Nitratireductor mangrovi: one gene and its partner. The protein of the gene in region 1 binds, or shares a complex with, the protein of each later gene. Links are inferred from orthologs where the notes say so. Each region holds a gene or a part of one and is shown on either strand. Other genes may lie near its edges. The genes, in order: uvrB and FQ775_RS23935.

Region 1 (14,524 bases):
GATTGCGCATCTGCTGGGCGGCTTCCCGGCAATTTTTGTTTCCCTGCAGTCTGTTTCCCGGCAAAAAACGAAATTCCGTTTCATCAGCGTGTCTGGCGAAGCGGGGCAATTGCCGCCAGGGTCTGCTCCGGCGATGCGCGTCAGGATTGAAATCCGCGCGCGATCCATTACCTGCCCGTTATCGTCGCTGCCAGGCCAGACCCGACAGCGCCAATCGTCATGGTCCCGCGCCCTGGACCGAACCCGAGCCCGCTTGCATGCAACCCGCCTTGAAATCGTCCCGGCAGGACTGGGACTGGTTTTGCGATCGTCTTGATCGTCTCGCCAACATGGTCGACGCCTATGATTTCCTGCGCGGTCTCACCGACGAGGCCGGCTTCCGCCATTTCGCCGCCCTGAAGATGCAGCATGACGGCGAAGGCGGCCTGTCGCGCCAGTTGATCTTCACAAGCCTGCCGGAGACGGTCATTCGCGGCTACGACGCAGCCGAGAACGCTCTCGGCTCAGCGCTGCGAACCGCCCGCCCGTTTACCTGGCAGCACATCGGCAAGACGACAGCCGACCCCCAGCAGGCGGATGACCACGGTCGAGCCGTGCTGGCGCGGGCCGGCATTCGCATGGGATTAGGCATCCCGGTCTTCTCGTCTGGCTCAGCCCGCGGTCTGGTCGCGTTTGGCGGCGATCGGCCCTTGCCAGACATCGACGAGGTCGGACGTCTCTCGCTTGGCGCGATCGGCCTGTTCGACCGCATGATGACACTGGACAAGCCGATACCGTCGATGTCCGAGCCCCGACTGACCATGCGTGAACGGCAATGCCTCACCTGGATCGGCGCCGGCAAGACCAGTGTCGAGATCGCCGCCATCCTCGGTCTGTCCGAGCACACGGTAAACCAGTACGTCACGTCGGGGTGCCAGAAGCTGGGCGCCGTCAACCGCGCCCAGGCCGTTGCCAAGGCGATACGCCTGCGCCTGATCGACTAAGCGCTTCCTGGCGAACGTCGGCCCGCGCCGCATCGGCACGACCGGGCGCGCTCTCTGGATGATTCACAAGATCGGCGCAGGAAAACCTGCGCGGCCAGCGACCATAGGGGTGGGGTTGAGCGCTGGCCGCGCATCCCGGGTTCAGGGAAGAGCTCTCACTCCTGATCCCGTGGATTTGGGGGTGCCTCCCCGTGGGGTGAGGTGGCGGACCCTTGCAAGATGTTGCGATATTTTTTGCCGCGTTGCGATTACGTCATGACACCATATCGGCATCGCAGTGAGTTCCGGATTTGCGCAAGCCTGTGCCCCGTTGCCCGCCAACCCGGTTTCAGCCTCCCTCTCCTGAGTCCGGACAGTATCGTAAGCGAGGGGCGCGCGTTGGAAAACTCGGGCGATCTTGGATGCGAATTTTAAGGATAAAGTTTTAAGCGAATTTTCAACCTTGCGCGCCCGTGCCAGGTCGTTTGGGAATGAGAAATTGCTACAGCCTTGAGCGTGCGGTCGGCGCCAGCCGGCGCAATTCCGGCGGGCCATCGAGTATATCGGCATGCAACGCCGCCGCGGCCGCTACCGCGGCAACACCGCGATCTAGCGCCCATTCACTGGCAAACCGCGCAATCAGCACCCATACCAGTCGATCGTGAACCGAGAGCCGCGGCCAATTGTTCGGCGCGTCTTCCTTCCCCAGCAAGGCGAGCACGTCGCCTTCGGCGCCGGAACACGCGGCAGCAATCTCGCCGACGATTTCGCCATCTGGCGCGCAAGGAAGAATTGCTGCCAGCAACAGCCGCTGCGTCCGGTCGCTCGCCTGGAACGTCGGCGGCTCCGCGAGGGGGCGCAGCATATGCACATCGTCGGAGGAAACCATGGTCGCGTTGGCCGCTGGGCCGTGCTCGGTCCAGACCGGTCCGCCATAGAATGCCGTGAGGCCCGCCGCCCGCTCCTCCATCGAGGCAAACCCACGCAGCCAGACGAAACGGTCCGGATCGTCGAGGTCGCGGAACTGGCCGATCACCCGCATGCCGCACGCCTCTTGGCTCTCGATGAACTGGCTGTCGAAGAGCTCGATCAGCGTATCGCGCGCGCCTGGACGAAGCTGATACTGACGCAGTTCGATGACACGCGTCCTGTCGTCATTAGACATTCACACCTACTCCAGAACATATTCAAGGACGCTCCAAACGCGCCGCGGCATGCCGTAACACCCACGTGCTGACAGCCTGCCGTCATGAACATGCGGACCGTCCGCCCTTTCCAAAGGTGCGAATCTCGCGCAAGGTCTGCCCATGCCGACAATCAGAGCCTGCCTCACTGCCGCCATGCTGATCGCCGCCAGCCAATCCGCCCATGCCGAGTGGCGTTTCGACAACGGCGTCGCCATTGGCACGCCGCGCTCGACCAACAGCACGCTCGAGGCCGTCGTCGTGGCCTGCGGCGATCCTTTCCAGCTCGAGCTCTATTCCCGGGACGACGGCCCGGTGCTGCCCGAAAGCGGCGGCACCGCCGACTATTTCTACACACCGGGCAAGATCGTCGCGAGCGTCGATGATCACGACTACCCGCTGGTCGCGGCCGGCTCGGATATCGCCGTGGTGCTGTTCTCGGAGGGAACCGTCGCGGAAAACCATCTGGCACCGGTTGACCGCCAGTTGGTGGAGGCGATGCGCGACGGCGCTCGCCTCGCACTCCATTTCGACATTACGCCGGCCAACGCGGCCGACGGATCGCCCTACGAGACCTTTGCGATCATCCCGCTCGAAGGCGCCGGTGCCGTCCTTGATGCAGCGCTCGTGGATTGCCTTTGAATCGTGCCCGAACTTCTGCTCTTGCGCCACGCCAAGTCGAGTTGGGACGATCCGACGCTCGCGGATTTCGACCGGCCGCTTGCCCAGCGCGGCCGAAGGGCGGCTCACGCCATGGGCAAGGAAATCCTGCGTCGCGGCTGGGTGCCCGATCTCGCCATCGTCTCGCCGGCGCTGCGGACGCGCCAGACCTGGCAACTAGTCGCTGACGCACTTCCGGCCCTCGATACCCGTTTTGACGCAACGATCTACGAGGCCGGCCCGCAGGCGATTCTCGCTGCGATCCGCAACGCCGATAACGACTGCCGTCGCTTGATCGTTGTCGGCCATAACCCAGGCATGGAAGACCTCGCGGCGATGCTGGCCAACGCCGGCACTGATGCCGCAGCTGTCGACCGGCTGCGCACCAAATTCCCGACCGCGGCACTCGCCCGCTTCGCCTTCGATGGTATCTGGTCGGACCTTGCAGCCGGCGGCGCGACCCTCACGCATTTCCTGCGGCCGCGGGATCTGAAATAGTCCTCTATCGCCCCAACTCCTCCGCGAGAATGTCGTAGACGATGCGAATACGGCGACTGGTGCGCAGCTCGCGATGCGTCACCAGCCAATACGGTATCGACGTTACGTCCAGTTCAGGCAGCAGCCTGATCATGCCGGGCGTCTGCTCGGCCACTTCCCGCAGCATGAAGGTGAGACCCAGCCCGCGCTTGACCAGTTCCCAGACGACGAGGCTGTTCTCGCTGATCAGTTGGAAATTCTCGGCACTGACCGGCAGCCCCACCGACACCAGATGCTCGACGAAACGGCCGTCGGCATCGAAACCAACGAAGCAGGCGTCGGCGAGATCAACTGGCGCCTCGGGCAGTCCGTGCCGAGCGACCCAGTCGGGCGAGGCATAGAGGCTGGCCGTGGTCTCGCGGACGAGCCTGCCGATCAGGTCCGGCTGCTCCGGACGCACATGGCGGATGGCGATGTCTGCCTCGCGCCGACGCAGGTCGCTGAGCGCATTGGAGGCAACGATCTCAAGCACGATCTGCGGCGCATCGACCCGGATGCGCTCGACAATGTCGGGCAGGACATGCACGGCGATGCCGTCGCTGGCCGAGATGCTCACCCGACCGGCAATGGTCTGCGACCGGCCCGATGCCGCCAGCGCCATCGCGTCTGCGGCTTCGCGCATCGCCCGAACATGGTCGAGCAGATCGTGTCCCGACTCCGTCAGCACCAGCCGCTTGCCGACCCGTTCGAAGAGGGTCACGCCCATCTGTGCCTCCAATGCCGCCACCTGACGCGATAGCGTCGGCTGGGTCAGGCCCAGCTTGCGCGCCCCCGCCGAAAGCGAGCCCGTCTCGGCCGTCGCGTGAAAGGCGCGGGCCTGATTCCAGTCGAAATCACTCATACGAAATCGTATATATATCTTCCGTATTTATGCAATTTTCTTCCGATCGGTTTGTGCTAAATCGCCGCCCAAGGAGACACGCCAAATGTCACAGACCCTGCGGGACGAGCGCTTCTGGGATCGCCTTGCGCGCAAATATGCCAAGGATCCGATCACCGACATGGCCGGATACGAAAAGACGCTCGGCCGCACGCGGACCTATCTGCACGCCGGCGATCGGGTGCTGGAGTTCGGCTGCGGCACCGGCACCACGGCGCTGAAGCTCGCGCCTCATGTCGGTACTTACGTCGCCACCGACATTTCCGGCGAGATGATTGCCATCGCGCGCGAAAAGGCCACTGCGGGTGGCGAAGGCCGTGTCGATTTTCAGAAAGGCACGCTGGACGATGCGCCCTGGGAAGACAGCTCGTTCGACGCCATCCTCGCCTTCAACGCGGTTCACATGCTGACGGATGTTGCGGCCGGGGTCGCCGCCGTCAGGCGCCTGTTGAAGCCTGGCGGCTTGTTCGTCTCCAAGACACCCTGCCTGGGCGACGCCAACATCCTGATCCGCATGGCGGTGCCGGTGATGCAAATGATCGGCAAGGCACCCTCCGTGAGCAGCTTTACCGCCGCACGGCTGGAAAACGTCATCACGGACGCCGGCTTCAGCATCATCGAACGCGCCCGCCATGGCAGCAGGGGCATGGACATACGGCCATTTATCGTGGCCCGTCGCGACTGAACCCCTGCTGACACCCTCCTGTCAGGACCGGCGCCGGCCTCGGTCAAACCTTGCCGCTCGCCCTTCCCTTTCCGGCGGACTCTCTCCATATTCGCGCCATGGCCCGATCCCCCGGAAACAAGGCGCCGCGCAAGCAGGCTGGCGAGGAGCGTTCCGCGCGCAAGCGGCGTAGCCCGTTGACCGACTTCATGGACGCCGCCGAACCGCTGGACCGCGAAGGCGGCTTCGGCGAAGCGCCGCAGCCGGAGCTCTCGGGCGCCCCGCTTTCCGGCCCGGTGTCGGATTGGGCGCGCGATATGGAACGGGCCGCCGAAGCGGAAGCGCGCCAATCGGAAATGCGCCGTATCCGCTCCGAGGCCGGCAAGCACCGCGTGCGCGCGGGCGACACCGAGGAGGCCAAGCCGGGAAAGGGTGCGAAGAAGATTCCGGAGCGCTCGGCCGCTCCGACCAAAACCGCGCGCGGCACCTCGATGGGCGGCGCGGCTTCGGCAAGGGATCGCGCCGCCGCCGGCCTGATGCCGGTCGCCGGGCTCGACGTGACCCTCGAAGACGCGGCCTCGCTCGCCAATACCGGGGTTACCGCGACGGTGAAGGCGCTGGCCGATCTGATCGAGAGCGGCAACCCGCTGCACAAGCACGGCCAGCTCTGGACGCCGCACCGCCCCGAGCGGCCGGAAAAGTCCGAAGGCGGCGTGCCGATCCGCATGGAGACCGAATACAAGCCGTCCGGCGACCAGCCGACCGCGATCCGCGACCTTGTCGAAGGTGTCGGCACCCATGACCGCACCCAGGTGCTGCTCGGCGTCACCGGCTCGGGCAAGACCTTCACCATGGCCAAGGTGATCGAGGAGACGCAGCGCCCGGCGCTGATCCTGGCGCCCAACAAGACGCTGGCCGCTCAGCTTTACGGCGAGTTCAAGCAGTTCTTCCCGGAAAACGCGGTCGAATATTTCGTCTCCTACTACGACTACTACCAGCCCGAGGCCTACGTGCCGCGCACCGACACCTATATCGAGAAGGAAAGCTCGATCAACGAGCAGATCGACCGCATGCGCCACTCGGCGACGCGTTCGCTGCTGGAGCGTGACGACGTCATCATCGTCGCTTCCGTCTCCTGCATCTACGGTATCGGCTCGGTCGAGACCTACACGGCAATGACCTTCCAGATGCAGATCGGCGACCGGCTCGACCAGCGCCAGCTTCTCGCTGACCTCGTCGCCCAGCAATACAAGCGCCAGGACATCAACTTCGTGCGCGGCTCGTTTCGGGTGCGCGGCGACACCATCGAAATCTTCCCGGCCCACCTCGAGGACCGCGCCTGGCGCGTTTCGTTGTTCGGCGACGAGATCGAGTCGATCACAGAATTCGACCCGCTGACCGGCAAGAAGACCGGCGACATGAAGTCGGTCAAGATCTACGCCAACTCGCACTATGTGACGCCGCGCCCGACGCTGAATCAGGCCGTGAAGTCGATCAAGGAGGAGCTGGCCCACCGCCTCGACGAACTGGAAAAGGCCGGCCGCCTGCTCGAGGCGCAGCGGCTCGAGCAGCGCACCCGCTTCGACCTCGAGATGCTGGAGGCGACTGGTTCCTGCGCCGGCATCGAGAACTATTCGCGCTACCTCACCGGCCGCAGGCCGGGCGAGCCGCCTCCGACCTTGTTCGAATACGTGCCCGACAATGCGCTGATCTTCGTCGATGAAAGCCATGTCACCATCCCGCAGATCGGTGGCATGTATCGCGGCGACTTCCGCCGCAAGGCGACGCTGGCCGAATACGGCTTCCGCTTGCCGTCCTGCATGGACAACCGGCCGCTGCGTTTCGAGGAATGGGACGCCATGCGCCCGCTCACCGTCGCCGTGTCGGCGACGCCGGGCGGCTGGGAGATGGAGCAGGCCGGCGGCGTCTTCGCCGAGCAGGTCATCCGCCCGACCGGCCTCATCGACCCGCCGGTCGAGGTGCGTCCGGCCAAGAGCCAGGTCGACGACGTGCTCGGTGAAATCCGCGAGACCGCGGCGCGCGGTTACCGCACGCTCTGCACTGTGCTGACCAAGCGCATGGCCGAGGACCTCACCGAATATCTGCACGAGCAGGGCGTGCGCGTGCGCTACATGCACTCCGACATCGACACGCTGGAGCGCATAGAGATCATCCGCGACCTGCGCCTCGGCGCCTTCGACTGCCTGGTCGGCATCAACCTGCTGCGCGAGGGCCTCGACATTCCCGAATGCGGCTTCGTCGCCATCCTCGACGCCGACAAGGAAGGTTTCCTGCGCTCCGAGACCTCGCTGATCCAGACCATCGGCCGCGCCGCGCGCAATGTCGACGGCCGCGTCATCCTCTATGCGGACACGGTCACCGGCTCGATGGAACGCGCCATGGCCGAGACCGAGCGCCGGCGCGAGAAGCAGCTCGCCTGGAACGCCGAGCACGGCATCACCCCGGAAAGCGTGCGTTCGCGCATCGCCGACATTCTCGATTCCGTCTACGAGAAGGATCATGTCCGCGCCGACATTTCCGACCGCGCCGAGGAAGGCGCTCTGGTCGGCCACAATCTGCGCTCGCATATCGAGCATCTCGAAAAACAGATGCGCGACGCCGCCGCCGATCTCGACTTCGAGCAGGCCGCCCGGCTGCGCGACGAGATCAAGCGCCTGCAGGAGACCGAACTGGCGGTCATGGACGACCCGCTTGCCCGCGACACCGGCATCGCCAATACGAAGAAGAGCCGTCGCGACAAGGCCAGGGGGCGCGGCGACGATCGTTCAGGCCGAAGTGCTGCGCCGCCCGCCGGCGCCCCCGAGGCAACTGCCTCACAAGACGGAAGGTCCGGCGGCTATTTCGCCAAGCCGGAGCTCGACGAGATGGGCTCCAGCGGCGACCACGCGACACCGGCAGGCGCCGTACCGCGCTCGCTGTTCAAGAAGCAGAACCATCGCGAGGCGCATGGCTCGGACTACGGCACCCCGGATGACGGCAGCGGCGGCAAGGGCTCGCTGTTTCGAAAGAACACGCTCGACGAGATGACGGTACGGCGCACCGAAAAGCCGGCCGGCGGCACCCCGCCCTCACCACCGGAGGATGCCAGGCCGGTCAGACGGCACCGCGCAGGCGCCGGCTCTTACGAAGAGGCCGCCGACGAGCGCCGTGCCCGCCGGTCCAAAAAGACCGGCCGGCCTGGGAGCTAGGCGGACAATATTGCCGCTCAAAGTTCCCGCGAGCATGCGGTCGTTTCAACGACGGTGATCCCACTTCCCATTTCCGTCAGGAAGCTGCAATGCTTGCTCCCTGCAACCATGGGAGGAAGCGTCATGACACCGGCCGAGACCGTCAGGCAGATTTATCAGGACTACTCCGCGCGCGATATTGCCGGCGCGCTCACCCATTGCGCCGACGACATCTGCTTCCAGTGGATCGCCGAGCCTTCTCAATCGCGCTACGCGGGGACATGCGCCGGCAAGGATGCGTTTCTGGCCCGCCTGATGCAGCTTGATGCCGATTTCGAATACCTGTCCTTCGAGGCGATCTCCATCCTCGCCGATGGCGATCGCGTCGCCGCCGAAACGCGCATGCGTTTGCGCCGACGGACGACGGATGAGGAAGTCGAGGTCAACGCGGCCGACTTCTGGCTTTTCAGGGACGGAAAGCCGGTCGAAATGCGCGAATATTACGATACCGCGCTGATTGCGTCGGTCCTTTAACGACCGGACGAACGGTCCGGCAAAGGCCAGGTCCGCCTACGGCGGAAACAGCAGCGCCACGCGATTCGCGGACGCGCCGTTGCTCCGCGCACTTACCGGCACCAGCCGGTCCGACCGTTCGCCCCTGAGCCGGACCACCGGCGTCAGTTCGTAACCGAGCAGGCGCCCCGCGCGGTCGACGTCCACCGAAAGCATGCCCGAAAGCCGGGTCGGCCAGGGCTGCCGTTCGTGCAGGCATCCGGCAAGGTCGCCGATCCCGTAAGCAATCAGTGCATCGTCAACCCTTTCGAGTGGCTGCAGCACATGCGGGTGGCTGCCAACGATCAGCGTCGCCCCCTTCCCGGCAAGTTCGCGGGCCAGCCGCCGGGTCTGCGGTCTGGGAAAGTGCCGGAACTCCCAGTCCCAGTGCGGCAGGACGCAGGTCAGGCCGCCGCGCGCCGCCTCCTCCCTAACCACCCGCCAGTCGTCCGGTTCGAGCGCATCCTGCAAGGCGACGTGACGGCGGTAGGCCGCGTCGCCGCCGTTGCGCCATCGGGTGAAGGCGACCAGCGTGATGTCGACCAGTCCGGCGGACACCGTGAGTGTCGGGACCGGTCCGGCCATGCCCGCACCGACGCTGCGCACGCCCATGGCCTTGAGATGATTGAGGGTCTCCGCCAGTCCGACCGTACCCTGGTCGAGGATGTGATTGTTGGCGAGGCCGAGCACCAGACGTTTGGTCTCGACACCCAACGCGGCCAGCAGGCCGGCAAGGTGGTCCGGCTCTATGGCATGTCGCAGCCCGCTCCGGGTCGCGAGGTTGCGTGGCCGCCGCATTACCGGTCCCTCGCAATTCGCGACGACGAGATCGGCGGAGGCGATCAGTTCCCGGAGCGTCGGATCGCAGGCGAGCGGTCTGGCGTTCGGGGTCGCACCGAGATCGCCGAGAACCACGATCCGCGCCGCCGGCTTGCCCGCTCCATCGTCGATCTTCGCCCGCAACGGCGCCCGGTCTAGCCCTTCGCCGCCTCGCAATGAAGGCCAGACCAGCCGAAACGGCCACGAGACCACGTAGCGTGGCGGGAAATTCGCCATGCTATTGCGGCCGCGTTAGTATCGATTTGGACCACGCGACGGGTCTTGCGATCACGAAAGACAACGGACCCAGCCCCCCACCCTTTCGGGCGAAGGCATAGCAAAGCGCGCGTGCTGCGCACAGCTTGTTGTTCGGGACAATGTGGAACGGCCGTCGGTGCCGGCGAACTGCGGAAGGTAGTACCGAGGCCCGGACGCGCCACACCGGCGGTCCGAAGTGGAGGCCTTGACGACGGTCAGCCGTCGAGGCCGGCCTGGACGAGATCGAGTGGCTGGCGCGGGCCGCGTTTGTAGGCGACCAGCACGCGCTGCTCGATCGCGGCGCGGCGGACCCTTTCGCGCGCCGAAACGCCGAGTTCGGAACACACCGCTTCCACCACCTCGCGGATGGCGTCGCGGGCTTCGCTCGGTCGCGGCGGCGCCGGCACGGGCCGGCGAACCGTCGTCTGGGTGGGGCGTGACATCTCCTGGGCCTCCTGTCGGGCCGGCTTCTATGGCCGGTGAACCTGCTACTCTGGTCATTCAACGCGCAGATTGCGGAAACGGATCGGCAACGGCGATCAATCTTTGTTCCGTTGCGTTACGATCCGGTGACGCTCACGCGTTGCGCACATCGGCCTTGTCGCGAAACCATACATCTTTGCCCGAATTCCGTACAGAACGCCCGGCCGGCGCCGGATTCATCCTCCGTTAAGGCTCGCCCGCGAAGTGTCGGGCTCAGCGCGGGCATTGTGAGGTGCGCCACCTATATCTGCGGGGGAACGAGGAACCGATCATGCCGGCAGGCCCGTCGACGACAGCTTTCCTGGCGTTCATGTTGGCCGGCGGCGCGGTTGCCATGCCGCCGCCGGTCGACATCACGCCTGCACCTCGCGGCCAGCTATTGCTGGCCGGCGGTTGCCACGACAGCGTGCGCCGCCATTACGTGCAGGAGTTCCGCCAGACGGTGCCGCACCGCCACCGGCAGCGCGATTGTGCTCCTGTCGCCACCGGAGCGCCTGAAACGGCCAAACCGCTCGATTGCCACCGCGACGCGCGCCGCCACTACGTGCCGGGCGCCGGCATGCTCTATCACCGCCACGTCGGCGGCAACTGCCGCATCCGCGAAATCAGGCGTTCCGGCGAGCCTTTGCCCAACGATTAGGCAATCTCGGCGCCGGACCTGCCGTAACGTAAATCTGCCCTTGCCGTTCACCCGAAAATGGGGGACAACTGCCGCATTCGGGCATTTGCCGGCCCGGAGACTGGAATAGCATGCCCCGGTCTTGACTTGCGCCGATGGCGTCCGGGTGGATCGCGAAACGAGAGGGCCCTTGGCACCGCCCCGGCGTGGATCCGACTGTTTCTTCTCCCCCAGTGAACGGCCGATGACGTGCGGGGCATGGCTCCGCAAGGGAACTACCTGACGGGAGAAAGGAGATTCCGATGGGTCAGATGACCGGGACCGTCAAGTTTTTCAACCATGCCAAGGGCTACGGCTTCATAACGCCCGACGATGGCGCCAAGGACATCTTCGTGCACATCTCAGCCGTGCAGGCCTCCGGGCTTCCCGGTCTCGAAGACGGGCAGAAGGTATCGTTCGACACCGAGCCCGACCGCCGCGGCAAGGGTCCGAAAGCGGTCAATCTCGTGATCGCCTGACCGGCACCCCAATAGTTTCAGGTCGCGGGGCCGCGTGTCCCGCACCGGCCAGTCTTGCCGCTACCCGCGGCGTTTCGCGACGACGAGCCTGAACGTCTCGTTCAGCCCGCGTTCAGCCGCACTGACTTATCCATTCGCAAGCGCCCGGCCCTCTCCGGACCGGCATCCTTCCCAGGAGCATGCGAATGAACCGTTTCCTGAAATCCGTTCTTGTCACGACCACCGTCGCCGCGACGACGCTCGTTCCCATCATCGAGGCGAGCGCCGGCGAGCGCTGGCGTCAGCACCGCCCGCGCCATCCCGAACAGCACCATCGCGAACAGGCCAAGGACGACTTGCTCGCCGCCGGTATTCTCGGCCTGGTGATCGGCGGCCTCGTCGTCGGCGCCATCAGCGCGGCCGAGAGCGAGCCCGACTATGTCATCGACGACTATCCGGACGTCGATTATTTCCCGCCGGCGCCCGGCAAGCGCTATCCGCGCCCGCAGGTTGTTTATGCCGATCAGCACGCCTATGGCGGCCTCGAGCCATGGACGCGCGAATGGTTCGACTACTGCCGTAACCGCTACCGGTCGTTCAACGACCGCACCGGCACCTTCCGCGGCTACGACGGACAGGACCATTTCTGCGTCGCCAACTGACCTCCAGGCCGAACGCTTTAGCCCCGCCTCCCTGGGCGGGGCTTTTTTTCGTGTTGGCGCCAGGGGCGTGCGGTCAGGTCAGGAACGGATTGCTGCGCCGCTCGTCGCCAAAACGGCCGCCGGGACCGTGGCCGCAAATGAAGCCGACATCGTCGCCGAGCGGCAGCAGCTTTTCCTTGATCGAGCGGATCAGCGCCGTGTGGTCGCCGCCGGGCAGGTCGGTGCGCCCGATCGAGCCGGAAAAGAGCACATCGCCGACATGGGCGAAATTGGCTGCCCGGTTGAAGAAGACCACATGGCCGGGTGCGTGGCCCGGGCAATGCAGGACCTCGAATTCGTGCCCGCCAAACGATACCCGCTCGCCTTCCGCCAGGAAGCGGTCGGGCGTGCAGTTGCGAACCGGATCGGCCAGCCCGAACATCTGCGCCTGGCTCTCCAGGTTGAGCAGCATCTGCCTGTCGCCTTCATGCGGCCCGATGATGTCGACGCCCAACGCATCCTTGAGGTCCATGGCGCCGCCGGCATGGTCGATGTGGCCGTGCGTCAGCCAGATCGCGCCGATCTTGAGCCCGTTCTGCCCGATCGCCTCGATGATGCGCTCGACCTCGCCGCCCGGATCGACGACAACGCCTTCCTTGCTCTCGGTATCGAACAGGATGGTGCAATTCTGCTGGAACGGCGTGACTGGAATGACGCCGGCATTGAGCTGTCCCATTGAATTCCCTTCGGCTTTGTCGGAACACCCTTAGTGATCGCGTCCCGGGCCGTCTACCCGCGACCGCCCCGCATCGGGAGAAGGCAAATGGATGTTGGCGAGCCGCGTAACGTTCGGCTGTTTTCCTACGGCACCTTGCAGAAGCGGGAGGTCCAACTGGCCAGTTTCGGCCGCGCCCTTGAAGGGAGCCCGGACGCCCTCGTCGGGTACCGGCGCGAGATGATAGCGATGGCCGACCCCGCCGTCGTGGAACTGAGCGGCGAGGCTCACCATCCGATCGTGGTTTTCACTGGCGATCCGGGTGACACGGTCGACGGGACCGTCTTTGCCATTACCGCAGCCGAACTGGTCGCTGCCGACAGCTACGAAGTCGATGACTACCAGCGGGTGGAGGCGCAACTGCGTTCCGGCGCGACCGGCTGGGTTTATGTTCGCGCCGAGCAGCGGCGCGATTGACGGCAGCCGATCCTCTGGCGGCGCTGGCCCGGCCGTTCAGCCCGCGCCTTCAGACAGCACCGGCACGAACAGAGTGTGCTTCAGCCGGTTGAGGGCGACGCTGCTGCGGAATTCGCGGATGACCTCGTTGTCATCCATCATGCGCCGGGTGAAGCGCTCGTAGCTTTCAAGGTCCGGCGCGGTCACCACCAGCACGAAGTCGGTTTCGCCGGTGACACCCCATGCGGACTGCACTTCCTCCGCCGCGATCAGCCAGCGCTTCAGCCCTTCGGTCAAGGCCGACCGTTCGCGTTCCAGCATCAGTTCCACGATCACCGTAACCCGGTTGCCGGCCGCCTTGGGGTCGAGCACGACACATTCGCCGGCGATGACGCCGGTCTCGCGCAGGCGCGCGATCCGCCGCTGAACCGCGGAGGCCGACAACCCCACCTCCTCGGCAAGCGCTTCCAGTTTCACCCTGGCATCACGCTGCAGCGCGTCGAGCAGAATGCGGTCGGCCGGATCAAGGGTTGAGTTGAGGTTCATGGAAACGCGCGTCAATGACATCAAGAGTGCGAAAAATAGGCGTCGGTTGCTCAATATACGCGGCCTGACCGCGCGGGCTATAGCCTACAACAGCGTCGTGGCAACGCCAATGACGGAGAAGCGAAGTGACCATTCCCATCACCGAGACCGACATCGCCAGCGCACGTGCGCTCATCGACCCGGTTTTCCTTGGCTCTCCGCTGGTGCGACAGGAGACCATCGACCAACAGCTTGGTTGCCAGGTGGCGCTGAAGGTAGAGACACTCAATCCGATCCGCTCCTTCAAGGGACGTGGCACCGAGGCGCTGATGGCCTCGCTTGAGAACAGCCCCTTGCACGTGGTCACCACGTCCAGCGGCAATTTTGGCCAGGGCGTGGCCCGCGCGGCGACAAGACGCGGCATCAGGTCGACGATCTTTTCGACCGACGACATCAATCCGGGCAAGCTGGCCGCGATGCAACGGCTGGGCGCCGAGGTCCGGCTCGTGCCGCAGGGCGACGACTTCAAGGCAGCCGCGCGGCAGGCTGCGGCCAACACGAACGCCTTCTACATCGAGGACGGCGCCCACCCGGAAATCGCCGCTGGCGCCGGCACAATCGGCATGGAACTTCTCCGGCAGGCGCCGGAGCTTGACGCCGTGCTGGTACAGATCGGCGACGGCGCGTTGGTGACCGGCGTCGGCTCCTGGATCAAGGCAACGTCGCCGGGCACGCGCGTCATCGGCGTGACCGCGGCAAGCGCGCCCGCGATGCGCCAGTCGCTTGCCGCGCGCAAGCCGGTAAGCGCCGCCGCACGCACCATCGCCGACGGCATGGCGATCGACACGCCGATCGCGTCGGCCGTCAACGACGTCGCGGCCGTC
Region 2 (14,381 bases), 350 kb from region 1 along the record:
CACGTCGCCTATTTCGAGCGCGGCATGATCGACCGCCTGCAGAAGGGCAACTGGTTCGAGGATCCTTCCAACAGCTCGATCGCCTGCCGGCAGACCGGGCCAATCCGCATCGGCGACATCGAACTCGACAAGGATGGCGAGGAGGTGTTCAGGCAAGGCATCAGCCTGATCTGGAAGAAGCAGGTGGTGAAGCGCATCTACGACAAGGCCAACGACACGCTGATCTACCTGTCGCACACACGCCAGGTGCAGGACGGCTCGGCCAAGATGGCGATCTCGACGGTGCCGCTCTACGGCGCCGACGTGACCTGGGTGAACGGCAAGCCCGAGTAGGCGGCGGGGGCACAAGGCCTTTCCAAGCGGCTGCCGAGCGACTAGAGGCTTGGCATGTCCGAAGCCTCCGACCTTCGCTTCACCGACCCGGCGCCGCGCATCCATTCGACCGCGGTCCTGAAGGGCTGCCGGCTCGGGCGCCATGTGGCAGTGGGCGAGCGCGTCATCCTGCGCGAGGTCGAAGTCGGGAACTTTTCCTATTTCGAGCGCCATGGCGAGGCGATCTATGCAGGCATCGGCAAGTTCTGCTCGATCGCGGCCAATACACGCATCAATGCGCTTGAACACCCTCTCGATCGGCTGACCACCCACAAGCTCTCCTACCGGCCGAACGAATATTTTCGCTATCTCGGCGTCGACGGCGCGTTCCGCGAGCGGCGTCGGCAGAAACGGGTGTCGATCGGCCACGACGTCTGGATCGGGCACGGCGCGGTGGTGCTGCCGGGGGTGACGATCGGCGACGGCGCTGTGGTCGGGGCGAACGCCGTGGTGACAAGGGACGTCGAACCCTACACGATCGTTGCCGGGGCGCCGGCGCGGTTGCTGCGGCCGCGCTTTCAGCCCGACATCGCGGCGCGGATTGCCGCACTCGGCTGGTGGCACTGGCCGGACGAGAAACTGTTCGAGGCGGTGCCCGACATGCAGGTGCTGCCGATTACCGATTTCCTCGACAAATGGGAAAGGCGCTGAGGCGCGCCTGACCGGCCGGGACGCGATCGCCGGAAGCGGAGAGCCTGCCGCTCCCGGCGTCGTCCCTTGGTGGAGCCCCTTCCGCCGCAGGGGGCCACGGCGGAAGGGAGAGCATGCCGCCTGGGGGGTAGGCGGTGCAGGACCGGCCTGCGAGAATCAATTTAGGCATTGCACGTTAAAAGTGTGTAAATGGCATTTGCACAACCGATGCCTGTGCCGACAGGCGGGCGAAAGCGCGGACGATCGTGTTGCGGAGGCGCGGCGTCTGGCGCAGGTTGCAAGGCATGATCCGGCTGAAGCGCATCTACGAGCCCGCCGAGGACGGCGACGGCACGCGCGTGCTGGTCGACCGGGTGTGGCCGCGCGGCGTGTCGAAGGCGAAGGCAGCGCTCGACCTGTGGCTGCCGGACATCGGCCCGTCGACACAACTGCGAAAATGGTTCGGTCACGACCCGGCGCGATGGGCCGAGTTTCGGACGCGCTACCGGCGCGAGCTTTCGGCAAAGCGCGACCTGGTCGAGGCGCTGCTGGTGAAAGCGAGGGCAGGGCCGCTGACGCTGGTCTATTCGGCGAAGGACGAAAGGCACAACCAGGCCGTGGTGATCCGTGAGCTGCTGGAAGAAGGCGGGTCGTGAAGAGCTCTTGCCGGGGGGCGCGCGTCGGCCTATGCGCTGACGCGTTGCCCGAAACGAGGAGGCCGCCTTGCCCTACATCAATGTCCGCATCACCGATGACGGGGTGTCGCGCGAGCAGAAACGCCAGGTGATCGCAGAGATCACCGACACCATGGTGCGTGTGCTCGGCAAGCGGCCGGAAAGCGTCATGGTGTTCATCGACGAGGTGAGCACCGACAATATCGGCATCAAGGGGGTGACGGTGAGCGACCAGCGCGCCAAGGCTGGCTGAGGCGGCGGGGGAACAGGACCGCGTTGCCGGCGTTTAGCCTGAGAAAGGAGCAACGCCATGTTCAGCACAGACACTTGGCTGGTGATCGTCTGCAGTCTTTCGACAAACGCCGTGCTTTTCGGCACCGGTGTGGTCACCGTGCTTTCCGTGCCCGCGCTCGCCGCGCACGCAATCTACCTGATTCCCGCCGTCGTCGTGGCGAGCCTTGCCCTGTCGCCGGTCGCCGCATCGTGGATTGCGCCGCGCATGCGCCTGCGCAACTGGGGCCGGCGCGACTGGCGCGAAGGCGATGTCATTTCGGGATAAGATGCGTGCCGGATGAGGCCGTTCGCCCATGATTCATTGTTCCCGCGCCCCGAAAAGGCCGGGTCCTGTCAAAGAACGCCCACCGGTCCCGCACAGCAGGGGGTGGGAAGACGGGCGGCCGTCCGGTCGCTCATCTAGGTATTACGTGCGACCTCGCGGCCGCCCGCCCGGCGTGCTTGCCCGGTTGTGCAGGTGCGCGTTGCTGGCCTTTTGGGACCAGCACTCGCAAAGCCGGTGGCCTCGCGACCGGAACTCTGTCGGCCCCGCACCTCACCCTGGGGCCCGGACCTGGGGGCTCATCGCCCAGTGATGCCACCGTAGCACCACCGGTCCGGCGCCGGACGCCGCCCGGAGGCTCGGTGCGCATCCGTTTCCCGCGCGGCGATCGACGGGGATGATACGAGAAGGTGGCGGGGGCGTGGATAAAAAGCGAGTAGTGAATAGCGAATAGTGAGCAGGAACGGGAGGTTGGGTCGGCGAACTGCGCAAACCGTCACCGTTTGTCGTTCGCTGCATTTACCGGCGGTTAACCATAATCACAACATTTTTCCACCAGCGGCCTTGGCCCGAGAGGCACCTGCGACGTGGAAGACCGACCAGCGCGAATCGCTTTCTGGCGAGACATCTTCGCCGGTCTGCGGTCGGCCGTCGGATACGTGCTCATCTTTGCCGCCAGTGTCGTCTCGGCGTCGAGTGCCGAGCAGGCCGACACGGACGAGCTCTTTCTGGCCACCTGCCCGGCGCCGGGCTACATCCGCTTCGACGGAACGTGCCTGTCCATCAGCGGGTACATCACCGCCGAACACAGCTTCTCGGACGCCGACGACAGGATCTTCTTCCTGCCTGGCTACGCCGGTGGACTTCCCATCGCTCGCTTCGGGCTCGTCCCGAACGGCTCCGACCGCCGAAAAACCGAGACGACGTCGTACCTGACGTTTCTCTCGGCGAGTGAAACGGAATGGGGCATGTTGCGCACGCGCCTCTCGCTTGAGGGCGAACTGCTCGGCAGCGGCGGGCAAACGCTCAAGGTCGACCAGGCCTATTTCACGCTCGCCGGATTCGATCTCGGCAGGGGAGCCTCCTATTTCAACCTCAGCGACGGATATACCTACACGGGCGGGTACGCGGCCGACGATACGATCGACCTCGCCGCCTACACATACGGGTTTACCAACGGCTCCCGCATCACGCTCTCGCTGGAAGACAGCAGCGCGCGGCGCCTTGAGGATGGAATCTGGGCCAAGCGCGCATCGCCCTGGATACCGGACATCGTATTGAATGCGATCAACGCCGACGAGACGTTCGGCGTGTCCGGTGCGCTCACGCATATCAGGGACGCGCGTACCGCCGTCAACGCGTGGGGTTTCGCAGTCGCTGCCGGATACGAACATCGGTGGTCGCCGGGCGGCCGCCCGGCCCGCCTTGCCGTGGTCGCAACGTATGCCAAGGGCGCCCTCGGCTATCTCGGCTATCCGGATAACGTCACCGATTACCTGATCGATGCGGACGGGGGGATGGTGCTTTCGAGCGGCTACGCTGCGCTCGCATCGGTGCAGCACGACGTGAGCGAGCAGACAAGCCTCGTCGGCACGGCATCAGGATATTCGGTAGAGACCGACGCCCGGTTCCTGAACTGGCGTGCCCGCGGTCTTCGTGTCTCGTTGGGCGTGATCCGCCAGTCCGCCGGCGGGCTGACCCTAGGATTGGAGGGTAACTACCATCTCGACGAGGTCAGTGCCACCGACATAAGAGGGCAAAACCACATCCCGGCCGACGGCTTCGAGCTTAAGGTCTACGTGCGCCGCAGTTTCTGAAGGCTCTGCTATAGGTATGCGAATGTTGCGATTCGAAGCCCGACGTGCTTAGCTTTCACTCGAGGAGGCCGTTCGAAACCAGGGGAGGTTCGATCATGTCTCTGAACAAGCTTATCATTGCGACAGCCGCAGCGACCCTGATGACTGGCACCGCACTTGCCGGGATTGGCAACGGCAAGGGGGTGAATAATGGCAACAAGAACGGCTGGGAAGATTCCGGCGGTGGCTATGAGGGCAACGTGCCCAAGGGCCTGAACGTGAGTGGCGACAACGGTCGCATCGACAACGGCAAAGGCAACGGCGGCGAGAATCCGAACGGCAACACGCCGAACAAGAATGGCGAGACCGGTGGCGGCGACGCCGATCCGAACGGTTGAGAAGATCGACTAAACGGATATGGGGGCCGGCCTTGTGCCGGCCTTTTCATTGCGGATCGGCGGTTTGAAACGGCGGCTCAGGCCGGGAAGGCTTGAGTCGTCCGCGTATCTATTCACACCCGCTCGACAAACCCGTCCAGCACGCGTTTCTGGCCGGCCTTGTCGAAATCGATAGTGAGCTTGTTGCCTTCGATCGACGCGATGTTGCCATTGCCGAATTTGAGGTGGAAGACGCGGTCGCCGACGGCGAAGGCGGAGGGCTGGTCGGCGACTGACCTGGCCACCAGTTCGCCCTCGATGACGCGGCCCTTCACCGAACCGCGGCCGGCGCCGTAGCCGGAATCGGTCTCGCCATAGCCGATGCGCTCGACCTGGACGCCGGAGCGCGTGCCCCAGTTGCGGTCGGTCGCGTCGGTGCGGTTCTGCTGGGCGCGTTTCCAGCCCGGCGTGGCATAGGTGTTGGAAAAGGCCCGCCCGGCGCCTGATCCCCCTTCATCCGGTCCGCCGCGCGGACCACCTTCTCCCCGCCGGGGAGAGGAAGAACCGCCGCCTGCGGCGCCGAGATTGTCGAAGCGGGAGGCGCCATAGGGGTTGCGGCGGCCATAACCGCCCGATCCGCCATAGGGATTGCCATAGCCGCCATAGGACTGGCCGGTCTCGGCGACCTCGACATGGGCCTCGGGCAGTTCGTCGAGAAAGCGCGACGGGATGGTCGATTGCCACAGGCCGTGGACGCGGCGGTTGGAGGTGAACCAGATGTGCAGGTTCTTCTTGGCGCGGGTGAGCCCGACATAGGCGAGGCGGCGCTCTTCCTCGAGGCCGGAGCGGCCGCCCTCGTCGAGCGCGCGCTGGTGGGGGAACAGGCCTTCCTCCCAGCCGGGCAGGAAGACGGTGGAAAATTCCAGCCCCTTGGCCGAATGCAGCGTCATGATGGAGACGGCGTCCATCTCCTCATTCTGCTCGGCATCCATGACCAGCGCGACATGTTCGAGGAAGCCGCGCAGCGATTCATACTCCTCCATGGAGCGGATCAGCTCCTTGAGGTTTTCGAGCCGCCCGGGGGCCTCGGCTGAGCGGTCGTTCTTCCACATGTCGGTATAGCCGGACTCCTCGAGGATGGTCTCGGCGAGCTCGGTGTGCGGCGTGGTCTCCAGAAGCGCCTGCCAGCGCGCGAAATTGGCCGCGACCTCGCGCAGCGCGGCGCGCGGCTTCGGCTTCATCTCGTCGCTTTCGGCAAGCTGCCGGGCGGCCTCGAGCATCGGCACGCCAAGCGCGCGGGCGGTGTCGTGGACCTGGCGCACGGAGGCCTCGCCGAGGCCGCGCTTGGGCACGTTGACGATGCGCTCGAAGGCGAGGTCATCGGCGCCCTGGGCGACGACGCGGAAATAGGCCATGGCGTCGCGGATCTCGGCGCGTTCATAAAAGCGCGGGCCGCCGATGACGCGGTAGTTCAAACCGAGGGTGACGAAACGGTCCTCGAATTCGCGCATCTGGAAGGAGGCGCGCACGAGGATCGCCATGTCGTTGAGCTTTTCGCCCCTGGCCTGCAGCGCCTCGATCTCCTCGCCGACGGCGCGTGCCTCCTCCTCCGAATCCCAGGCGGCGTGGACCATGACGGGCGAATCGTCGGGGTCGGCGGCCTCGGTGAAGAGCGTCTTTCCGAGCCGGCCCTCATTGTGGGAAATCAGGTGCGAGGCGGCACCCAAGATATGGGCGGTGGAGCGGTAGTTGCGCTCCAGCCGGATGACGGCGGCGCCGGGGAAATCCTTGTCGAAACGCAGGATGTTGTCGACCTCGGCACCGCGCCAGCCATAGATCGACTGGTCGTCGTCGCCCACGCAGCAGATGTTGATCTGTTGCTTTTTGTCTTCGCTCACGGGCCGTTTCGCCGCCTGCGGCGGCTGGCCCTCCGCGGGGGCGGGCGAAACGTCGCCCGGCGCGCGGTCGCGCGCCTGGTCTTCGCTCACGGCCGAGCGCTCGCTGTGCTCGCTGGCCTCCGCGGGGGCGGGCGAAACGTCGCCCGGCGCGCGGTCGCGCGCGGGGCCTGCGGGCGCCGGGCCTGCGGGCGGGTGGTCGGGCTTGATCTCCCCCCTCGTGGGGGAGATGTCGGCGGAGCCGACAGAGGGGGGCGCTGTCCCGCCCTCATCTCCGCCCACTGACGAGGGGCGCCCTACGTTGCCCCCCTCTGCCCTGCCGGGCATCTCCCCCACGAGGGGGGAGATTGGGCGGCGGTCCGGTTGGCGCTCCCCGGCCGGTTGCGGCCTCTGCGCGATCAGGCGCAGCCACAGATATTGGGCGGTGTTGGTGTCCTGGTACTCGTCGACGAGGATGTATCGGAACCTGGCGTGGTATTCGCGCAGGATGTCGGGATTGTCGCGCAGGATGCGGATCGGGTGCAGCAGGAGGTCGCCGAAATCGCAGGCGTTGAGGGTCTTCAGCCGCTCCTGATAGGCGGCGTAGAGCTCGCGGCCCTTGCCGTTGGCGAAGGCGCGGGCGTCGCCCTCGGGAATGTCCTTCGGGGCAAAACCCTTGTTCTTCCAGCCGTCGATCATCTGCGCGAACTGGCGCGGCGGCCAGCGCTTGTCGTCGAGCCCCTCGGCCTGGATGAGCTGCTTCAAGAGCCGGATCTGGTCGTCGGTGTCGAGGATGGTGAAGTCGCGCTTGAGCCCGGCCAGTTCGGCGTGGCGGCGCAGGAGCTTGACGCCGATCGAGTGGAAGGTGCCGAGCCAGGGCATGCCCTCGACCTGCTCGCCGACCAGGAGGCCGATGCGGCTCTTCATCTCGCGCGCGGCCTTGTTGGTGAAGGTGACGGCGAGGATCTGCGAGGGCCAGGCGCGGCCGGTGGCCAGGATATGGGCAATGCGGGTGGTGAGCACGCGGGTCTTGCCGGTGCCGGCACCGGCGAGCACCAGCACCGGGCCCTCGGTGGTCTCGACAGCCAGCCGCTGCTCGGGATTGAGCCCGGCGAGATAGTCGGGCGCGCGGGACTGGCGCGCGGCCATGGCGCGCGCGGCAAGACCGCCGGCGGCCGGGCGCGGCGGGGCGTCGTCGCCGTCGAAAAAGGGCAGGTCGTCGGGAGAACCGGACATTCCTCCGAATGTAGTGATTCGGGGGCGAAAGGCCAGAAAACTCGGCCACGCTGCCGCCATCGGGGGGGCGGCGGCAGGGGTCAGTTGAAGGTCAGGACGGCAAGGAGCACGGCGACAACGATGGCGGCGTCGGCGATCAGGCCGCCGATGGCGACGACGGGCGGGTGGTGGCGCCATGGCGTGTAGTCGATGACGATGACGCCGATGGTGGCGGCGACGACGAAGCCGAGCTTCCACAGGAAGGTGGCGGGCAGGCCGGCCGGATTGCCGCCATAGCGGTCGAACAGCATCCATATGCCGGTGAGCCAGAGAAGCAGGAGGCCGATGCGGCCAAGCCGGCCGAACAGCGCGATGACGGCAAAGAGCTCGTTCCGGACAGGGGCGGCGGCGCGGGCGGCGCGCGGACCGAGAAAGGCGTTGGCAATCGCCAGCGCGACGAGGCCGAGCGAAACCAAATGAACGAATTTGGCGGCTGCGAACATCGGCGCAGCCTAACGGTTTCGACCGGGGGCGGCCACCTGCGGCGAAGCCAACCGGGATCACGCATTGGCGCCAGGATTGGCCGGCGAGCACGATGCGGCCTTGAAGATGGTTTATCGATAAACTATCTGATAGTTGAGCGTTAAACCATAAGGAGGCCAGGATGGCGAATGACGGACGCGGCAGGCGGAATTTTCTGAAACTTCTCGGCGGCGGCGTGGTGCTGGCGGCGGGCGGCGGCGGGCTTTGGGCGGCGACACGCGACCCGGCCGCGGCGCGCAAGCCCTGGGAAGCGGCGGGCGAGGGGCGGAACGATGCGCGGCTGACGGCGCTTTCCTATGCGCTGCTGGCGCCCAATCCGCACAACCGGCAGCCCTGGCTCGCCGATCTCACAGGCAACGACACCGTGACGCTTTATTGCGAGCCGGAGCGGCGGCTGCCGGAGACCGACCCGTTCGACCGCCAGATCACCATCGGCCTTGGCTGCTTCATCGAGCTTTTCGTGATGGCGGCGGCCGAGCACGGGTTCGCCACCGAGGTGCAGCTTTTCCCCGAGGGCGAACCGCAGCCGCGCCTCGACCGGCGGCCGGTCGCGACGCTGCGGCTGGTGTCCGACCCGGCGATCAGGCCCGATCCGCTGTTTGCGCATGTGCTCGACCGGCGCTCCAACAAGGAAGCCTATGATACGTCCCGACCCGTGGCGGACGAGGCGCTGGCGGCGATCGCCAAGGCAGCGCGATCGGTGCGCGTCGCGCATACGGACGATGCCGGCAAGGTCGCGGCGCTGCGGTCGCTTGCCTGGGCGGCGATGGAAACGGAGCTTCTCACGCCGGAGGCGCTGAAGGAGAGCGTCGACCTGATGCGGATCGGCCGCGCCGAGATCGAGGCCAATCCGGACGGGATCGACCTTTCCGGTCCGCTGATGGAGGGGCTGAAGCTCGCCGGGCTGTTGACGCGCGAGGCGCTGCTCGACCCGCAATCGACCGCCTTCCGGCAGCAGATGCCGGTGCTGAAGGAACCGTTCGACACGGCGGTGGCGTTCATGTGGACGACGACGGCGGGCAATCGCCGCGCCGACCAGATCGCCGCCGGGCGCGACCATCTGCGTCTCAACCTTGCCGCGACGGCGCGCGGCATCGCCATGCAGCCCCTGAGCCAGGCGTTGCAGGAATATGCCGAGATGAAGCCGCATCACGAGGGTATGCGGGCGGAACTGGGGATCGGCGCCGACGAGACGCTGCAAATGCTGGTGCGGCTCGGCTATGGTCCCGCCATCAAGGCCAGCCCGCGCTGGCCGCTGGAAACACGGATCGGCAGCGCATGAAGGATGAAGGCGGAACAATCGGCGACGCCTTCCGCTTCATGACCGAGATCGGCATCATCGCGCAACTGTCCGGCAACGCTATGGAAAAGGCGTTGCCGGACGGCATGACGATGGCGCAGTTCGGCGTGCTCAACCATCTGGCGCGGCTGGGCGGAGGATGGAGCCCGCTCCGGCTCGCCAATGCCATGCAGGTGACCAAGGGGGCGATGACCCACACCATCCGCTATCTCTCGGAAAAAGGCCACGTCGCTGTCGGCCCGGATGCGCGCGACGGGCGCGCGAAGCTGGTGACCATCACGCCGAAGGGGCTGGCGGCGCGCGAGGCGGCGGTCGCGGCGATGGCGCCGGAGATCGACGCGCTGGTGAAGGCGGTGTCGCCCGAACTCATCGCGCAAACGATTCCCGCCCTGGAAAAGGTGCGGCGCTATCTGGACGAGAGGCGGGCTTAGCGGCCGCCGCCTCGAAACGGCACGACGGTGCCGGCTGGCAATCCAGCAGAAAACGGATACCTCCGCGGCATAAATTGCTCTATTGCTGGTCCGGCTGCAGAGCGCTGGCGGGACGACCGGCGCCGCGCGGAGCCACGGAACCATCAAGTGAACACCCGCCTCGGTCCCATCAGACTTTCCATAACGATCTATCTGGCGGCGATGGCTGCGGCGATCCTGGTCCCGCTGCTGCTCTTCGTCGCGCTGCTCTTGCTGCAACTCGAACAGCGCGAGCATGCGGCACTGGAACGCCGCGCCGTCGCGGCAGCGATTGCCAACTCCACCGCGATCGAACGCCAGCTGCGCGACATGGCGACGACCCTCAACCTGCTGTCGACCAGCCCGGAACTGATGGAAGGCGACCTGCGCGCTTTCCATAACCGCACGCAGGCAGCGCTTGCGGGCAGCCCCTGGTTCATCATCGCCGTCGACCGCAGCGGGCAGCAATTGCTCAACACGCGGGTGCCTTTCGGCACACCGCTCGGGCCGACCTCCGACCTCGACAGCCTGGTCAGCGCGCTCGAATCCGGGCGGGTCGAGGTGTCGCCGACCTTTTTTGGCCGCACCAGTGGAAAATGGGTCTTCAACGTCATCCAGCCATTGGCGGAAACGTCGGGGGGCGGAGCGGCGGCGCTGATCATGACCCAGAACGCCGAAGACCTGTCCGCGCTGATCGCCACCGGCTCGATGCCTTCCGACTGGTTCTACGCCGCCGTGGATCAGAACGGCCAACTCGTGGCGGCCAACGATACCTTCGACGGGCGTGTCGGCGCGGCGCTCTTTGGCGATCTTCAGAGCCGCATCAACAACAATTCCGGAGTGATCGATATAGATCTGGACGGCGAGGCCGGCATCGCGGCGTATTCATCGATCGTTGGCTGGTCATGGCGTTCCTTCGTCTGGGGGCCGGTGCGAAGCGGCCAGGCGTCGATACTGGAAAGCTGGGGGCGGCTTTTTGTCGGCGGCATCGCGCTTTCGGTACTGTCGGCACTCGCCGTACTGCTGCTCGCCTTCCGCCTGCGGCGCGCCATCCGTCAGCTGTCGCGCATGGCGCGCAAACTGGGTGCGGGAGAAATCGTCTCACCGGCGCAAACCGGCATGAGGGAAACCGACCTCGTCGCATACGCGCTGACGGAAGCGTCTTTCGACCGGGCGCAATCGGAGGAGCGGACGCATTTCATCCTGCGCGAACTGGTCCACCGAACGAAAAACATGCTGGCCGTGGTCCAGTCGATGATGCGGCAGACGGCGCGCCAGTCGGATTCGCTGGAGGCGTTCCTGCCGAAGGCAGGAGAAAGGCTGGAGGGCTTTGCGCGCTCGATCGACCTCCTGACCGAGCAGGGCTGGGCGGGCGTGTCGCTCAATGCGCTTATCCGCCGGCAGATCGCGACTTTCGTCAATGATGTCGAGCGTGTCGTCGTCCGCGGCGAGCCTTTCCTGCTCAAGCCGGATGCGGTGCAGAACCTCGGCATGGCATTTCACGAACTCGGCACCAATGCGGTCAAGTACGGCGCGTTGTCGGTGCCGCAGGGCCGGATCGACGTCAGATGGACGTTCGCGGGCGAGGGTGACGAAGAGCGGATCGCGATCGAGTGGGCCGAGCAGGATGGCCCGCCGGTGAAAGAAACCAAGCGGCGCGGCTTCGGAACCACGGTGCTCGAAGTCCACGCGGCGGCGGCGATCGGCGGCACGGTCGCCCTCACCTTCGCCAGAGAGGGGTTGCGCTGGCGCGCGGAAACGCTGCGCAGCAAGCTCGAATGGCGACCCGACGAAAACGACAGCGCCGCGGGGTGAGGGAACCATCGCGTGGCGGCGGCGTTGTCCCGAGTGCTGCGGGCCGTGTCAACCGGGCGCGGCGGTACGGTGAACAGGACGGTCTTTTTCCCGGTTTCTCCGCCTGGCCAACGAAATGGCAGACGAGCACCTGTCCCGCCCGGCCCGCAGTTTTCCCATCGCCACCTTTCTTGACGCGGCGCGACCACCGGGCTACCGGTTCCTGACGGCCCGATGCAGCCGGCAGCCCGCGCCCATCAAGGCATGGCGAATGCATCGACGGCATTCTTCCACTGGTCTTTCCGGTCGGCGAACGCGTCAGCAATGCGGGCACTGATTTCCGCGACTTCGCCGCACGTGAAGGATCAGACCCATGCGTACATTTCATGATGCCAAGGCAATGGCGAAAGCCATGCGCGAGGCACTGGCCTCCAACAACATCGATCTGCCACACAACCAGGCGCTGGAGATCGTCGCCCGCCAGTTCGGGCTTGAAAACTGGAATATCCTGTCGTCGAAGATCGAGCGGGACCGATCGGCGCCAGCGAGCGGGGCGGGGATCGTCTTCGAGCAAGCAGTGCCGATCGTGCGAATCTTCGACGTTGCCAAGGCGCACGAGTTCTATCTCGGCTTCCTGGGATTCTCGATCGACTGGGAACACCGGTTCGGCGAGAACTTTCCACTCTACACCCAGGTCTCGCGTGGCGGGCTGAAACTGCATCTTTCCGAACATGCGGGCGACGCGACCCCTGGCGGCAACATGGTCGTCAATATGAAGGGCATCCGCGTCTTTCACGCCGAGTTGCTGTCGCGAAACTACAAATACATGCGTCCGGGGCTGGAGCGCCAGGAGTGGGGCCTCGAGGTGACGGTGATCGACCCGTTCAACAACCGTATCCGGTTCATGGAGAACGAGAAGGCGGGTTGATCGTGGCGGCCGGCCGCCTCGCGGGGTGGCCGGCCAACCATCAGCGCTGCAGGTCGCGCGTGCGATGGGTCAGCGAACGCGATCCTGACGAACTTCGAGCAGGCCGAGGACGATCACCGCCAGGCCGATGGCCATGTGGGCGGCACGCAGCGTGCCGGCATAGCCGAGCGCGAAGGGCGCCACGACAAGCCACGCGCCGCAAAGCACCTCGATATATTCCTGCCATCGGCGCAGGCTGACGAATTCCAGAGCGCCGAGCATGACGATCAGGACGCCGGCAAGCCCGCTCGAAATGGCGATCACGCCATCGGCGGGCGCCATGATGACCGGGGAGATGACAACGACGGCGCCGAGGATCATCGAGGTGACGTCCTCCCACGGCCGATGCATGTCGAGACTGTACCAGTGGTGCTTGTCAACGGTTGCCATGACAACCTCCTTTCAGGTGCGGTCACTTGACCGGCCCAAGGGCTGTTCATGGCTTCTGGCCGCGCACAAGCCCTACGGGCCTTCGCACAACTTGTTATACTTTAGTCTTGTTCATGGATTCCGGCAAGGAAAACCGAGGGCTCCTGTTCCGCGTAAGAGGGGTCAGTATTGGCTACAGAACGTCGTCGGAAATCGGCCGCCCGGCCTGGTAGTCGTCGAGAATTTGCCTGATGGCGTCCGCCAGTTCCCGGTCCTCGTCCGACAGATGCTTGTCCCGTTCCAGGGCTGTGAGAGCTTCCTTCAACCGCCCCTTTCGGGCGTCGGCTGAGTAACCCGGATTCGCCAGCACGTTCATGACCTGCTGGCGGGTGACCTTGCCGCCGCCCGGCGTGGCCAGGCGCTCGTCGTTCCCTTTGTTTGACGTGCTGCTTGTCGGCATCGCATTTCCCGGCTTGGCACCCAGAAGGAATACGTACAACCGGCCGTCGGGGTTCCAATGCTCAGCGCAATGTGTAGAGGAAACCGATGCCGCCCAGATAAGTGACCACGACCGCGATCGTGTCGAGGCCGATCCCGAACACCAACGGATTGCGCCGCTCGATCAGGCCGACCAGGTAGAGACCGGTGACCAGAATACCGATCAGTCCGGCGACGATGGAGAATTGCCCGACTTCGTTGAGGACCGGGCCGCCGAAATAAAACAGGTCGACCAGAAAGATGACCGCGAGATCGAAAAGGTTGGTGCCGAATATGTCGGAAACCGCCATCACGTAGCGGCGCAGCCTGACCGCCGCCAACACCGTGCTGACCTCGGGCAGTGAGGTGGAAATCGCGACGAAGACCGCTCCGAAGAAGCTCGATCCGAGCCCGGTCTGTTCCGCTAGCGCCTCGCCGCTTTCGGAAAGGACATAGCCGGCGCACAGGATCACGGCCGCGGCGACAGCAGTGCCGATGACGGCATGGCGCAGGGAATGTTCCGCAGCGGTCTCGGTCTGGCCGATCTCGGGACCCGGCGGCTGGCCGACGACCTGCCACGACGGTTGTCTTTCAGACCTGGCGATGAGCCGGATCGCAAACAGGAACAGGGCGAACACACCCCAGGTCCACGCGCCGGCACCCAGGATCGCGATGTCGCCGACGGCAATGCCGAAGCAGACCAAGGCCACCAGGAGAATGCCGAGCGCGCCCTGAAGGAGGACGATCGGATTGGGCACGGCGAAGGTGAGTGCATGCTGGCGCATGGCGAGGTCGGCCACCGCCAGCACTGCGACCTGCATGGAGAAGCCGCCGAGCAGATTGTTGACGGCCAGCGGCGCATTGCCGCCGAACGAGGCGGTGCCGGCAACGGCGATCTCCGGCAGGGAGGTGATGCCGCCAAGCAGGAAGACCCCGAGCACGGCCTGGCCGAGGCCGGTGTGACGCGAAATCGCATCGACGTAATAGG

What was found.
Region 2: the proteins of uvrB (region 1) and FQ775_RS23935 are in contact, whole or in part, in a crystal structure (PDB 7EGT), measured with the Thermus thermophilus proteins. The link is inferred for Nitratireductor mangrovi from one-to-one orthologs. Residues at the interface, in WP_096411307.1 of Thermus thermophilus: Glu23, Leu25, Arg26, Asp27, Gly28, Glu29, Arg30, Phe31, Arg55, Glu326, Asp327, Phe328, Glu379, Ser382, Gln383, His398, Gly400, Arg401; in WP_096412145.1 of Thermus thermophilus: His654, Arg656, Phe657, Gln666, Asp668, Glu669, Lys680, Arg681, Leu682, Ser683, Lys685, Tyr686, Ala687.

The regions. Positions count from the first base shown.
Region 1 is NZ_CP042301.2:2,372,290-2,386,813, forward strand. Bases 4,664-8,296 are described here. They hold uvrB (excinuclease ABC subunit UvrB), read left to right. Parts: upstream 4,664-5,006; coding sequence 5,007-8,096; downstream 8,097-8,296. Other genes in these bases: FQ775_RS11640 (class I SAM-dependent methyltransferase), read left to right, coding at 4,664-4,908; FQ775_RS11650 (nuclear transport factor 2 family protein), read left to right, coding at 8,220-8,296. Also shown: FQ775_RS11615 (helix-turn-helix transcriptional regulator), read left to right, coding at 258-983; FQ775_RS11620 (NIPSNAP family protein), read right to left, coding at 1,465-2,127; FQ775_RS11625 (hypothetical protein), read left to right, coding at 2,270-2,788; FQ775_RS11630 (SixA phosphatase family protein), read left to right, coding at 2,792-3,304; FQ775_RS11635 (LysR family transcriptional regulator), read right to left, coding at 3,309-4,184; more of FQ775_RS11640, read left to right, coding at 4,270-4,663; more of FQ775_RS11650, read left to right, coding at 8,297-8,609; FQ775_RS11655 (CapA family protein), read right to left, coding at 8,646-9,683; FQ775_RS11660 (hypothetical protein), read right to left, coding at 9,920-10,147; FQ775_RS11665 (hypothetical protein), read left to right, coding at 10,459-10,827; FQ775_RS11670 (cold-shock protein), read left to right, coding at 11,109-11,324; FQ775_RS11675 (BA14K family protein), read left to right, coding at 11,510-11,965; FQ775_RS11680 (MBL fold metallo-hydrolase), read right to left, coding at 12,039-12,680; FQ775_RS11685 (gamma-glutamylcyclotransferase family protein), read left to right, coding at 12,768-13,136; FQ775_RS11690 (Lrp/AsnC family transcriptional regulator), read right to left, coding at 13,173-13,661; FQ775_RS11695 (threonine ammonia-lyase), read left to right, coding at 13,787-14,524. UniProt on the Escherichia coli protein: The UvrABC repair system catalyzes the recognition and processing of DNA lesions. A damage recognition complex composed of 2 UvrA and 2 UvrB subunits scans DNA for abnormalities.
Region 2 is NZ_CP042301.2:2,023,608-2,037,988, reverse strand. Bases 4,340-7,829 are described here. They hold FQ775_RS23935 (ATP-dependent helicase), read right to left. Parts: upstream 7,516-7,829; coding sequence 4,540-7,515; downstream 4,340-4,539. Other genes in these bases: FQ775_RS10015 (hypothetical protein), read right to left, coding at 7,596-7,829; FQ775_RS10030 (hypothetical protein), read left to right, coding at 4,340-4,426. In the rest of the region: FQ775_RS10060 (CreA family protein), read left to right, coding at 1-333; FQ775_RS10055 (DapH/DapD/GlmU-related protein), read left to right, coding at 388-1,023; FQ775_RS10050 (DUF488 domain-containing protein), read left to right, coding at 1,308-1,658; FQ775_RS10045 (tautomerase family protein), read left to right, coding at 1,726-1,929; FQ775_RS10040 (hypothetical protein), read left to right, coding at 1,987-2,235; FQ775_RS10035 (porin), read left to right, coding at 2,820-4,049; more of FQ775_RS10030, read left to right, coding at 4,145-4,339; more of FQ775_RS10015, read right to left, coding at 7,830-7,997; FQ775_RS10010 (Acg family FMN-binding oxidoreductase), read left to right, coding at 8,159-9,319; FQ775_RS10005 (MarR family winged helix-turn-helix transcriptional regulator), read left to right, coding at 9,316-9,768; FQ775_RS10000 (sensor histidine kinase), read left to right, coding at 9,916-11,601; FQ775_RS09995 (glyoxalase superfamily protein), read left to right, coding at 11,954-12,508; FQ775_RS09990 (SPW repeat domain-containing protein), read right to left, coding at 12,578-12,937; FQ775_RS09985 (hypothetical protein), read right to left, coding at 13,110-13,376; FQ775_RS09980 (sodium:calcium antiporter), read right to left, coding at 13,438-14,381. UniProt on the Escherichia coli protein: A helicase with DNA-dependent ATPase activity. Unwinds DNA duplexes with 3'-5' polarity. Translocates on single-stranded DNA with 3'-5' polarity. Initiates unwinding more efficiently from a nicked substrate than double-stranded DNA.